Regions from separate parts of the Micromonospora sp. ATLC20 genome, predicted to be linked through region 1. Evidence: riboswitches for the same ligand, from Rfam matches in the RefSeq annotation. Region 1 holds a riboswitch; the other holds the start of a gene.
The links. Region 1 has a riboswitch for cobalamin ahead of AC2CHG_RS06135 (acyl-CoA thioesterase). Riboswitches for the same ligand answer to the same signal wherever they lie in the genome.
Positions count from the first base shown of each region.

Region 1 (6,362 bases):
CGAGGTCCTGGAGATCGCCCCGCTGATCGCGGCGCTGCACGCCATCGAGGCCGGCGACGCCGACGAGAAGCACTTCACCACGATCGGCGCCGACTGGGACGTCGAGGAACGCACGCGCGCGCAACTCGACCGTCTCGGCCTCGGCGACCTCGCCTTCGACAGGCGCCTGGGCACGCTCAGCGGCGGGCAGGTGGTCTCCCTCGGTCTGGCGGCGCAACTGCTCAAGCAGCCCGAGGTGCTGCTGCTCGACGAGCCGACCAACAACCTCGACCTGGGCGCCCGGCACCGCCTCTACGACGTGCTGGAACAGTGGCACGGCTGCCTGCTGCTGGTCAGTCACGACCGGGCGCTGCTGGACCGGATGGACCGCATCGCCGAACTAGACCGCGGTGAGATGCGCTTCCACGGCGGCGACTTCACCTCGTACGAGGCGGCCGTGCGGGCCGCGCAGGAGGTGGCGGAGAAGAACGTCCGCAGCGCCGAACAGGACCTCAAGCGGGAGAAGCGGGAGTTGCAGGAGGCCCGCGAACGGGCGGCCCGGCGAGCCGGCAACGCCTCCCGGAACCTGAAGAGCGCGGGTCTGGCGAGGATCGTCGCCGGCGGCTTGAAGCGGGACGCGCAGGTGGCAGCGGGCAAGGCGAACGAGATGCACTCCGGGCGGGTCGACGACGCCCGGGCACGGCTGGACGAGGCCGAGCGGGCGCTGCGCAACGAGAAGACGATCACGGTGGAGCTGCCCGCCACCACCGTGCCGGCCGGACGTACGCTGCTGACCGCCGAAGGGGTGCAGGTCCGGCACGGCGAGCGGTCGCTGTTCGCTGCCGACGGGGTCGACCTGACGATCCGCGGTCCGGAACGGATCGCCCTGCTCGGCGACAACGGCGCGGGCAAGTCCACGCTGCTGCGGCTGATCGACGGCGACCTGGAGCCCGAGAGCGGCCGGATCACCCGCGCGGACGGCCGGATCGCGTACCTGTCGCAGCGGCTGGACCTGCTGGATCTGGACCGTACCGTGGCGGAGAACCTGGCCACGTTCGCGCCGCAGGCCCCGGACGCGCAGCGGATGAACCTGCTGGCCCGCTTCCTGTTCCGCGGCCCGCGCGCGCACCTTCCGGTCGGTGTGCTCTCCGGCGGGGAGCGGCTGCGCGCCACGCTCGCGTGCGTGCTGGGCGCCGAACCGGCCCCGCATCTCCTGCTGCTCGACGAGCCGACGAACAACCTCGACCTGGTCAGCGTCGGCCAGTTGGAGAGCGCGCTGCACGCCTACCGGGGCGCGTTGCTGGTGGTCAGCCACGACGAGCGGTTCCTCGCCGCGATCGACGTGGGCCGCTGGCTGCGCCTGGCGGACGGACGCCTGGTGGAGACCGGTCCCCCGGACGCCGCCTGACCGGGCCGCCTCACCCGCCTGCGCGGTGGCCGGGTCGCCCGGCGAGCCGGGCGGGTGGTCAGACCGCCGGCAGGCGGACCACGAACCGGCACCCGCCGGTCACGTTGTGCGCGTGCACCCGCCCGCCGTGCGCCTCGACCAGTCCGCGCACGATCGCCAGACCCAGCCCGCCGCCGGCCGCCGGCGACTCGGCGCCGCCGGCCGGTGCGGGGGTACGGGCCCGGGTGCCCCGGAACGCCACGTCGAACACCCGGGGCAGGTCCGCCTCGGGAATGCCGCCGCAGGTGTCGGAGACGGCGAGCCACGCGTCGTCATCGTCCCGGCCGGCGTCGATGCGCACAGTGCCGTCCGGTGGCGTGTACCGCACCGAGTTGACGAGCAGGTTCGTCACGACGCGGGCGAGTTCGGCCTCGGCGGCCCGGACGGTCGGCCAGCCGGTCTCCGGGGCGAGCACCCGCACCCGCCGGTCGGCGGCCAGCGGCGCGGTGGCGGCGATCGCGTCGGAGACCACGTCGCCGAGCGGCACCGGGGACAGGGCGGGCCGCAGCGCACCGGCGGTGATCCGGGACAGCTCGAACAGGTCGTCGACAAGGCGTGTCATCCGGTCCGTCTCGACCCTGATCCGGCGGTGGTACTCGGCCACCGCCGCCGGCTCGTCGACCACCCGGTCCTCCAGCGCCTCCGCCATCGCCCGCAGCCCTGCGAGCGGCGTACGCAGGTCGTGGGAGACCCACGCGACCAGCTCGCGGCGGCCGGCCTCCAGCTGCCGTTCCCGCTGCCGGGCCTGGTCGGCCCAGACCGCCGCCTGGGCGAGGCGGCGGGCGAACGCCACCCCGACGGCCAGGCTGAGCGCCGCGGACGCGGCGACAGTGACGAGGACGACCTGGAGGTCGTGCGCGGACAGGAACATGGCCTGGGCGACGGCGGTGACGCCCGCCGTCACCGAGGCGATGGTGACCGCGAGCAGCACCGCGATGTGCGCGAGGATCGACCGGTGGCGCACCAGCCGCAGCGCGCCGACGCCGAGCGCGCCGACGGCAGCGCCGGCGAGCAGGGCGTAGAGCCCGATGACCATCAGTTCGTTCACCGGGACGCCTCCGACGGCTCGTACCGGTAACCGACGCCCCACACGGTGACGATGCGGCGCGGCTGCGCCGGGTGGTCCTCGATCTTCTCCCGCAGCCGCCGGACGTGGACGGTGACTGTGGACTGGTCGCCGAACCGCCAGCCCCACACGCGGTCCAGCAGCTCGGCCCGTGACCAGGCGCGTCCGGGGTGCGCCAGCAGGAACGCGAGCAGGTCGAACTCCCGTACGGTCAGCGACAGCTGCTGCCCGCCGCGCTCGGCGACGCGGCGGCCGGTGTCCGCGGTGAGGTCGCCGTCGCGCAGCAGCCCTGTCGGTCCCCGATCCTGCGGGGCCGCGCGCCGGAGCACCGACCTGATGCGCAGCACGAGTTCGCGCGGCGAGAACGGCTTGGTCACGTAGTCGTCCGCGCCGACCTCCAGCCCGGCGACCCGGTCGGCCTCGTCCCCGAGCGCGGTGAGCATGACGACCGGCAGGCCGGGCAGCCGGCGCCGCAGCCGCCGGCACACCTCGATGCCGTCGAGGCCCGGCATCATCAGGTCGAGGACCACCAGGTCGGGCGGCTCCTCCTCGGCCGCAGCGAGCGCGTCCGGCCCGTCGAAGGACAGCCGGACCCGGCAACCGTCCTGCTCCAGATAGCGCCGTACGACGTCGCTCACCGTCCGGTCGTCGTCGACGACGAGCACGTAGCGCCCCATGCGGCAGACGCTACCCATCGGCGTCCCGGCGCGGCGGCCCGCGGTCGGGCCGTATGCGGACGGAAAGATCTTTCCGCCGGGTCCGCGCCTACCGTCGGGGCATGGGCAGAAGACGTGTGGTGTTGTCGGTGCTCGCCGTCGTGGCCGTCACCGGCCTCGGGGTGAGCCTGTACCTGTTCCAGCCGTGGCGGCTGGTGACCGACCGCGAGGTACGCGAGACGCTGCCCACTGTGGCGGAGCCGCAGCCGGCCGGCACGACCGGCTCACCGGCTTCCGGCACGACCGGCCCGTCGCCGACCAGCGCGCCGCCCGCCGACGTGGTGCTCGCCGCCGGTGACTTCGTCACCCACGAGCACGACACGGCCGGCCGGGCGCAGCTCGTCCGCCTCGCCGACGGCCGTCGTCAGCTGCTCCTGCGCGGACTGGACACCTCGGACGGGCCCGACCTGCGGGTGTGGCTCACCGACCGGAAGGTGCTGCCCGGCCGGGCCGGCTGGCAGGTGTTCGACGACGGCCGCTGGGTCGAGCTGGGCCGGCTCAAGGGCAACATCGGCGACCAGGCGTACGACATCCCGGCGTCGGTGGACCTGGACGGTCTGCGCAGCGTGTCGATCTGGTGCAAGCGGTTCGCGGTGTCGTTCGGCGCGGCGCCGCTTGCCGCTGTGACGGGATCGGCGCCGGCCTGACACCTGTGCCGTCGGCCTCGGACGCTGGGCTACGCTGCGGGAAGCGCTGGTTCACCCGGTCGGCGACGGCCGGGTGTCGCGGGGCGTGTTTCATAAGGGCGGTCGAGCCGAGGCGGAGTCCAGGCGGCGGCCGGCCAGTTCTTGTGAAACACGCCCCTAAGAGGGAACCCGGTGAGAGTCCGGGACTGCCCCGCAGCGGTGAGTGGGAACGACAGCCGTCAACAGCACTGGGCCACGGCCTGGGAAGCGACGGCCAGTAGGCGACCTCGTGTCACGCCCGCGAGTCCGAAGACCTGCCCGCGTCGCGCGTACCACCGGTGCGCGCCGCCGTCGACCTCGCGGGTGGGTCGGGCGGGTGACACGCCGTAGGCAGGGCCGTCGGCGTGTCCTCGACGTGCACGCCCCGGCCGGTCGGCGGTCCGCTTCTGCGAGGACGGAACCGCACAGTGCCCGACACCATCACGCTCACCGGCCGACCACCGTCGGCCTCGCACCTGACCCTGTCGCAGATCATGGACCAGCACCACACCAACCTGATGGGCACGGTCCACGGCGGGCGCATCCTCAACCTGATCGACTCGGTCGCCGGGGTGGTCGCCGCCCGCCACTCCGACGGACCGGCCGTCACCGCCGCCATCGACGAGACCGCGTTCCTGCGCGCGGTACGCGTCGGGGACGTAGTGCACGTGGACGCCCGGATCACCTGGGCCGGCCGCAGCTCGATGGAGGTGGCGGTGAAGGTCAGCGCGGACCGGTGGGACCGCGCGGTGCCGCCGGTGGACGTGGCGACCGCGCACCTGGTGATGGTGGCGGTGGACGACGACGGGCAGCCCCGGCCGGTGCCGCCGCTGCACACCGAGACCGACGGCGACCGGCGGCGCTACCGGGAGGCGCAGATCCGGCGCGAGCACCGGCTGGCGCTGCGCCGGGCGCTGCTCGACGGCGCCGGGGAGGGCTGAGCGGTGCTCGGACTGTCGGCCGCCACGCTCGCCGGTTACCTGGCCGCGATCGTGGTGCTCATGCTCACCCCGGGGCCGGACATGATGTTCGTGCTCGCCAACGCCACCCGGTACGGCGCCCGGGCGGGCGCGGTGGCCGCGCTCGGGGTCGCCGCCGGGGAGGCGGTGCACGTCGCCGCCGTGGTGGCCGGGCTCGCCACCGTCATCGCCGCGTCCCCGGTGCTGTTCACCGCGATCCGGTGGGCCGGTGCGGCGTACCTGATCGTGCTGGGCCTGCGGGCGTTGCGCGGCACGGGCCGGCCCGGCGCGCGTGCGGACCGGCCGGACGGCGGCGCCGGGCGGGCGTTCCGGCGCGGACTGCTGACGAACCTGCTCAACCCGAAGATGATCCTGTTCAGCGTGGCGTTCCTGCCGCAGTTCGTCCGGCCCGAGGCGGGCCCGGTGGCGGCGCAGCTGGTGCTGCTCGGGGCGCTGTTCGTCGCGGTGCAGCTCGCCGTGGACCTGGCGCTCGGCGTGGGCGCCGGACGGTTCGCCGGGCGGTGGGGCGACAGCCGCTGGTCGCGGCGCGTCGACCGGCTCTGCGCTGTCGCCTTCGTCGCGCTCGGCGTCCGGCTGGCCGTCGGCTGACGGCCGGGCTGAGCCGGACGGCCGGCCGCCCGGCTCAGCCGGGATGCGCGGCCGTCTCCCGGGATGCCGGCACGACCGGCGTCCCGGACGGGGCCGGCCGCTCGCGGTCCAGGTGCAGGCGGAGCAGCACCCAGCCCAGCGACACGGCGCCGATGAACACGTACGCGGGCTGGGTGCCGAACGTGTCCCAGCAGGTGTGCAGCGTGACGGCGGCGGCGAAGGTGAGCAGGAACGCCGCCAGCTTCCGGCCGCCGGGCGCGGCGGCGAACGTGAACAGCGCGGCGGCGGTCAGCCCGGTCCAGGCCAGGTGCGCGGCGGGCGCGGTGAGACCGCGAACCAGCAGCGTCCGCTCGACCGCGCCGAGGTTGCCCTCCGACCCGACGAACGCGGCGAACGCGTAGCCCATGGTCTCCAGCGCGGCGAACCCGGCGCCGGAGGCGACGCCGATCACCAGGCCCTGCGCCGGGGACGGGTGCCGCCGCCACAGCAGCAGGATGCCGGCCGGCACGATCAGCTTGGCGGTCTCCTCGGCCAGGCCGACGAGCGCCATCGGCAGGACACCGAGGCGGTGCAGCGTGCCGTACTCCAGCCAGCCGGCGGCGACCACGCCGACCACGCCGCCGAGGAGCGCGGCGACGCCGACGACGGAGCCGGGGACCGGACGGCGGGCCGGCCGCCCCTGGGCGAAGGCCAGGAACGTGGCGGGCGCGACGCACGCGCCGAGCACGATCAGCGCCGGGATGAACGTGACGGTCCCGGTGCCGGCGAGTGTCTCCAGCACCAGCAGGTGAAGCCCGCCGCCGACGAGCAGGACCGCCACCCACGCCCAGCGGCGCCCGGTATTCCCCATACGCCGAGTATCGCGCCCGCCGGCCCGAGCCGGAATCGGGGGTAGGCACTGTGGACAGTGAGATCATTCCG
Region 1 covers NZ_JBXUOV010000016.1:40,662-47,023, reverse strand. The annotation lists gene AC2CHG_RS06155 (ABC-F family ATP-binding cassette domain-containing protein) at 1-1,387, shown strand, start outside; gene AC2CHG_RS06150 (sensor histidine kinase) at 1,446-2,462, opposite strand; gene AC2CHG_RS06145 (response regulator transcription factor) at 2,471-3,169, opposite strand; gene AC2CHG_RS06140 (DM13 domain-containing protein) at 3,271-3,855, shown strand; cobalamin riboswitch at 3,966-4,170, shown strand; gene AC2CHG_RS06135 (acyl-CoA thioesterase) at 4,302-4,814, shown strand; gene AC2CHG_RS06130 (LysE family translocator) at 4,818-5,441, shown strand; gene AC2CHG_RS06125 (PrsW family glutamic-type intramembrane protease) at 5,476-6,291, opposite strand.

Region 2 (6,362 bases), on a different contig from region 1:
CGGGAGAGCCCAGGTTGGTGACGGTGAGCTCGGCCCAGAAGCCGCTGGACCACTCCCGGGTGATCGTGTAGTCCACCGTGCATGCCGTCGCGGCGTAGGCCGGCCGCAGCACCATCGTCGTGGCCCCGCCGACGACGACCGCGGCGGCTGTAGCCAGCGCGAAGATCCTGCGTCGCATCATGCCCCCCGCACATCGACACACATCACTTCATGCAGCCTCGGCGCTCGGGGCACGGTCTGTCAAGGGCTGAACCGGGTCCGGGCCGGGCGGAACGGCGCGGCGTTCCGCCCGGCCCGCCGACTCAGCGTCCGCGCAGCTCGACCGCGGCGGCGACCAGGTGCTGGAGGGACGCCTCGACCTCGGGATAGCCGCGCGTCTTGAGGCCGCAGTCGGGGTTCACCCACAGCCGCTCGGCCGGCACCGCGGCCACGGCCCGGCGCAGCGCGCCGACGACCTCGTCGTGGGACGGCACCCGGGGTGAGTGGATGTCCCAGACGCCGGGCCCCACACCCCGGCGGTATCCGATCGCGGCGAGGTCGTCGAGGACCTCCATCCGGGAGCGGGATGCCTCGATGCTTGTGACGTCGGCGTCGAGGGCGTCGATGGACGTGATCACCTCCCCGAACTCCGAGTAGCACAGGTGGGTGTGGATCTGGGTGTCGTCGGCGACTCCGCAGGTGGCCAGGCGGAACGCCCCGACTGCCCAGTCCAGGTACGCCTTCTGGTCCGCCCTGCGCAGTGGCAGCGTCTCACGCAGCGCCGGCTCGTCGACCTGGATGACCCGGACACCGGCTGCCTCGAGATCACGGCACTCGTCGCGCAGCGCGAGCGCGACCTGGTCCGCGGTGTCTGCCAGTGGCTGGTCGCTGCGGACGAACGACCAGGCCAGGATCGTGACCGGGCCGGTGAGCATGCCCTTGACCGGCCGGTCGGTCAGCGACTGCGCGTAGGTGGACCAGTTGACGGTCATCGGCGCCCTGCGTGCCACGTCGCCGTAGATGACGGGCGGACGCACGTATCGGGAGCCGTAGGACTGGACCCAGCCGTGTTCGGTGGCGGCGAACCCGTCCAGCTGCTCGCCGAAGTACTGGACCATGTCGTTTCGTTCCGGCTCGCCGTGCACGAGCACGTCCAGACCCAGCCGCTCCTGAAGCCGGACGACGTGCTCGACCTCGGCGCGCATACGCCGGGTGTAGGCGGTGTCGTCGAGGCGGCCGGCTCGATGCTCGGCACGCGCGCGGCGCAGCTCGTCGGTCTGCGGGAACGATCCGATGGTCGTGGTCGGCAAGGGCGGCAGATTCAGCCGGGCCTGCTGTGCCGCCGCTCGCTCCGGGTACGCGCCGCGCTGCCGATCTGTGGCGCGCAGTGCGGCGAGCCGGCCGCGTACGGTGTCGTCGCGCCATGCGGCGGGGGTGGGCGGCAGCGGCTCGGGCAGGGACGTGGTGCCGTTGCGCAGCGCGCGGCCGAGCCGAACGACCTCATCGACCTTCTGCCGGGCGAAGGCGAGCCGCTGAACCAACGCCGGGTCGAGAGCGGCCTCGGCGGACAGGTCCTCCGGCACGTGCAGCAGCGAGCACGAGGTGGACACGGCGACGTGGTCGGCGAGGGCGGTGACGGCGGCACCAGCCGCCACGGCGGCGCGCAGGTCGGTACGCCAGACGTTGCGGCCGTCGACGAGGCCGGCCACGATCGTCTTGCCGCGCAGCGGTCCCGCACCGGCCAGCCGCCGCAGGTTGCCGGGCCCGGCCACCAGATCCACGCCGACCGCTTCGACCGGCGTGTCGAGCAGGGCGGGCAGCGCGTCACCGAGCTCGCCGAAATAGGTGGCGACGAAGATCGCCGGCCGCTGTTCCACCGCGCCGAGCCGGGTGTACGCCTCCCGCAGCGCGTCGATCTCGGCGGCGCTCCGGTCGGCGACGTAGGCGGGTTCATCCAGCTGCACCCATCGCACGCCCGCCGCGGCGAGGGATCGCAGGATGTCGGCGTACACGTCGACCAGGTCGGTCAACCGGTCGAACGGTTCGCCGCGCGCCTCGGTGGGCTTGGCCAGCAGCAGGAATGTGGCCGGCCCGACCAGCACCGGCCGGCTGTCGATTCCCAGCTCGCGGGCCTCACGGTACTCGCGCAGCGCCTTGTCGGGATTCGCCGCGAAGGCGGTGTCGGAGCCGATCTCGGGAACCAGATAGTGGTAGTTGGTGTCGAACCACTTCGTCAGTTCGAGCGCCGGCTCGGCATCGACGCCCCGGGCCATGGCGAAGTAGGTGCCGAGATCGCCGAGGCCGAGACGGGCGAACCGGTGCGGGATCGCGCCGACGGCGACGGCCGTGTCCAGCACGTGGTCATAGTAGGAGAACGTGTTGGACGGGATCGCGTCCAGGCGCGCGTCGCGCAGCGTCCGCCAGACCTTCGCCCGTAGCGCGGCAGAGGTCGCCGCCAACTCCTCGGCGTCGATCCGGCCCGCCCAGTAGGCCTCGACGGCCTTCTTGAGTTGCCGGTTGCCCCCGATACGCGGATAGCCCAGCACGGTGCTCTGACCGAATGCGGTACTCATGGAGATCCCTTCCCTCGAAGCACACGAGGCCGATCGGGGCGGGGAGGGAAGGGGTACAGGCGGCGTACCGGCTTCCGCACCGGCCGTCCCGAGCGACCGTCGGCGGCGCACACCGGACGGTGCGCGCGGTGCGGGCAGGTCTTCGGACTCGCGGGCGCGACCGGATCCACCCGGTCACCTACTGGCCGTCGCTTCCCAGACCTCACGGTCCAGTGCTTCGATGACGGCTGTCGTTCCCACTCACCGCTGCGGGGCAGTCCCGGACTCACACCGGGTTCCCTCTTACGACGCCATACCCGTCACGGGCGCGGCGAACCAGCACCGTTGTCTATCGTATGGGGCGGTGAGCCGACGTGGTCGGCGCGTCCGTCCTGCGGGACGGCGAGCCGTCGCGGGGCCCAAGCCCGGTCGCGGAGGCCGGCGTCCCGTTGGGACAACGGCCTCCGCCGGCTCGCCCGGTGCTTGACGCGCGTCGTCCGTCGCGCTGGCGGGTGGCGGGAGCGACTCGCGGTCGGCCCCCGCCCCCGTCGCAGGGCCGGTCAGCCCTTGCGCCACTTCTGGTTGGCCGTGCCCCCGCAGTCCCAGAGCTGGAGCCTCGCGCCGTCGTTGCCGTTCCAGTCCTTGATGTCGACGCACTTGCCAGCCTGGAGGTTGACCAGGTCTCCGGCCGCGTTCAGGGTGAACTGCTGCGCGCCGGTGCCGTTGCAGGTGTAGAGCTGCACCGTCGCCCCGTTCGCGGTGGACCCGGCGTCGATGTCCATGCACTTGTTGTTCTGGCTCTTGAGCGCCGTGCCGCTGAACGTCCACTTCTGCGCGTTGGTGTTGTTGCAGTTCCACATCTGCAGCGGCGCGCGGTCGACGAAGTTGGAGCTCGGCACGTCGATGCACTTGTTGTTCCAGTTGCTGACCACTGGCACCCCGGTGGCCGGGGTGCCGCCGCCACCGCCGGTGAACGGGCTGAGGATCAGTCCGGCCGAACGGGGGTCGCCGTCGTGCACCAGCGACTCGAATCCGCCGACGTCGTCGAAGGCGAACGCGTACGCCCGGCCGTCGGTCATGTTGGCGTGGATCAGTCGGGCGTACTGGTTGGTGGGGTTGCTGCGGTAGAAGTCGGCGGCGTTCGTGCTGGGCTGGGTGTCGATGGTGCCGAGTGTGCCGCGGTTGAGGGCGGCGCAGAGCGTACGCGAGATCGGGCCGACCACCTGGTCGTTCGGCGCGGGCAGGTCGCCGTCGCAGCCCCAGACGCTGGCCGAGGAGGGCCGGTTGAAGGAGGCGACGACCTGGCCGCTGCCGTTGGTGAAGGTCATGGTGTTGCCCGAGGTACGGCCGTAGTACCGGATGGCCGGCTGGTCGGCGAAGGGCGCCACGGTCAGGGTCTTCGTGGTGTACGCGTTCCACGCGGACGCGATGTACGAGTCCAGGTACGTGGTGCTGAGCAGACCGGCCCCGGCCGCCTTGCCCGGAGCCAGGACGCGCAGCACGGTCCCGTCGGAGCGGGTGTGGACGGTGCCGGCCCAGCCCGGCTGCGCCCGGATCCCGTCGATGACCGCGTTGCGTCCGTTGGCCACCACGTCGCCGGTGCGCTTGGTGACGCCGTTGGCGCCGGTCACGGTGACCGCGTGCGGGATGGCGAACATGTCGACCTGGGAGCTGTTGAGCCACAGCCCGGAGTCGTTGTAGGTGAACTCGCTCCAGTCGAACAGGATGTCGCGGTTCGCGTCACCGGCCGCCCAGGGCGCGGGCTGCACCAGTCCGTCCGGGGTGAGGAAGAACGTCAGCTTCTGCCCGAGGGAGAAGTAGGCCCGGCCGGAGAAGCCGCGGGGGAACTGGATCGTGGTGCTGCCGCCGTTGCCGGGGCCCGGTATGGAGACGTCCGGCGCGGGTGACGGCGGGATCTGCCCGCCGGTCCACGGCACGAAGGCACCGCCGGAGGTGACGTAGCCGAGCCGGCCGGAGGACAGCTGGACGCCGATGACGTAGAGGTAGACCGGGTCGCTGCGGCCGGTGGTGTTGGTGACGGTGACCGGTAGCAACGCCGGTCCGACCGCCTGGGCGGGCGTGGCGACGACGGCGCCGGTGAGCCCGGCGAGCAGGGCGGACGCGGCGGCGAGCAGCCTTCTTCGGAGACGCATGGCGACACCTCGCTGGAGACAGGGGGACGGGAGAGCGCTCTCTCGGCAGGGTCCAATTGTTAATATTGTTTGTCAATAGGTGGTTGCCTATGGATTGGGGCCACCGTGAAGGTCACCGGTTGATTAAGATCCACTCCGGAACAGTCGACTGTGGATTGGGTAGTTCATGAGACGCATGCTTTCGGCGCTGACCGCGCTGGTGACCGTCGCGGCCGGCCTGACTGTCGGCGCCCCCGCCGCCCACGCGGCCGGCTCCTGCTCGGGGACCATCACCTACAGCCAGGTGCAGTCGTCCGGGCTCGGTGAACTGGTGATCTACTACAACAGCAGCAACGGCGGCACCAACAGCGCCTGCTTCTACCACCGCGGCGCGGCGTACGGGAAGTCGGCGCCGACCTTCGTGCAGATCTACCGCTGCGCGGAGCGGTCGGGCGAGGGCGCGCACTGCACCCGGTCGGGCGGCGCGGACACCAATTCCGGTGACTTCAGCTATTACGCCGGCCCGGTCGCCGTCACCGGCACGGCGAACTACTGCGTCGAGGCGGTCGGCTACATCGGATGGGCCGGTCAGCGCCACCAGATCTACAGCCGCCGCCAGGGCTGCTGAGCCCACTCCCCTTCCCCGGACCGGGGCCGGCGCACGACGAGCGCCGGCTCCCCGGCCGGGCCGGGTCAGACGGCCAGCGCCCGGCGGCACCGGGCGAGTTCCGCCCGCAGATCCCGCCGTAGGGCCCGGTCCAGGCCGGGCTGGGCGAGCGCCCGGGCGAAGTCGCGGGCCGCCTCGTCCCACCGGCCCAGCCGGGCCAGGGCCGTACCCCGGTTGTAGCGCGGCACGGGAGCCTCCGACAGCGCCACCGCCCGGTCCAGGTCGGCGAGCGCGGCGGCCACGTCGCCGCGCTCGAACCGGGCGGCGGCCCGATTCGTCCACGCCTCCACCAGCTCGGGGTCACCGCTCAGGGCCCGGGTGAGCAGTTCGTCGGCCTCGGCGGCCCGGCCACGCTCGGCGAGGACCAGGCCCAGGGTGCACAGCAGCGCGGGCTCCTGCGGAGCGCCGGCCAGCCCGGCCCGCGCGCCCGCCTCGGCGGCGTCCAGCGCGCCGCGCTCCACGTGCAGGTTGACCAGGGCGATCCGGGCGTCGAGGTGCCCCGGTTCGATGGCGAGCACCCGCTCCAGGTCGGCGCGCGCCCGCTCGGGGCGGCCCCGCTCCTGCTGGAGCGCGGCCCGGTTGTAGTACGCCTCGGGCAGGTGCGGTCCCAGCCGGATGGCGGCGTCGTAGTCCCTGATCGCGGCTCGGGTCCGGCCCGCCGCCCGGTAAAGGGCGGCGCGGTCCACGTAGTACTCGCAGTTGCCGGGGTCGTGGGCGATCACGGTGTCCAGGTCGGCCAGCGCCCGCGCCGGGTCGCCCAGCGCGAGGTACACCTGCGCCCGGTTGTGGCGCAGCCGGGCCAGGTCCTGCGGGCGTTCACCGGGACCGAGCGCGGCCGTCAGCCGGGCCAGCCCGTCGTCCACGAGCCGCAGCGCCCGGTCGGGCCGGCCCGCCCGGCTGTCCAGCAGCGCCAGGCCCTGCTCGTAGAAGACCGTCGACAACAGCCGCTGGCGTGGGTCGGCCAGCTCGGTGGCGAGGTACAGCGCCCGCTCCAGCCACTGCCGGGCCAGCGCCGGGTCCTGGTCGGCCGCC
Region 2 covers NZ_JBXUOV010000014.1:49,972-56,333, forward strand. The annotation lists gene AC2CHG_RS05645 (cellulose binding domain-containing protein) at 1-181, opposite strand, end outside; gene metE (5-methyltetrahydropteroyltriglutamate--homocysteine S-methyltransferase) at 303-2,552, opposite strand; cobalamin riboswitch at 2,669-2,887, opposite strand; gene AC2CHG_RS05655 (beta-1,3-glucanase family protein) at 3,092-4,684, opposite strand; gene AC2CHG_RS05660 (hypothetical protein) at 4,851-5,291, shown strand; gene AC2CHG_RS05665 (tetratricopeptide repeat protein) at 5,357-6,362, opposite strand, start outside.
Region 2: linked by a shared signal. The riboswitch ahead of metE (5-methyltetrahydropteroyltriglutamate--homocysteine S-methyltransferase) and the one ahead of AC2CHG_RS06135 (acyl-CoA thioesterase) in region 1 are both predicted to bind cobalamin.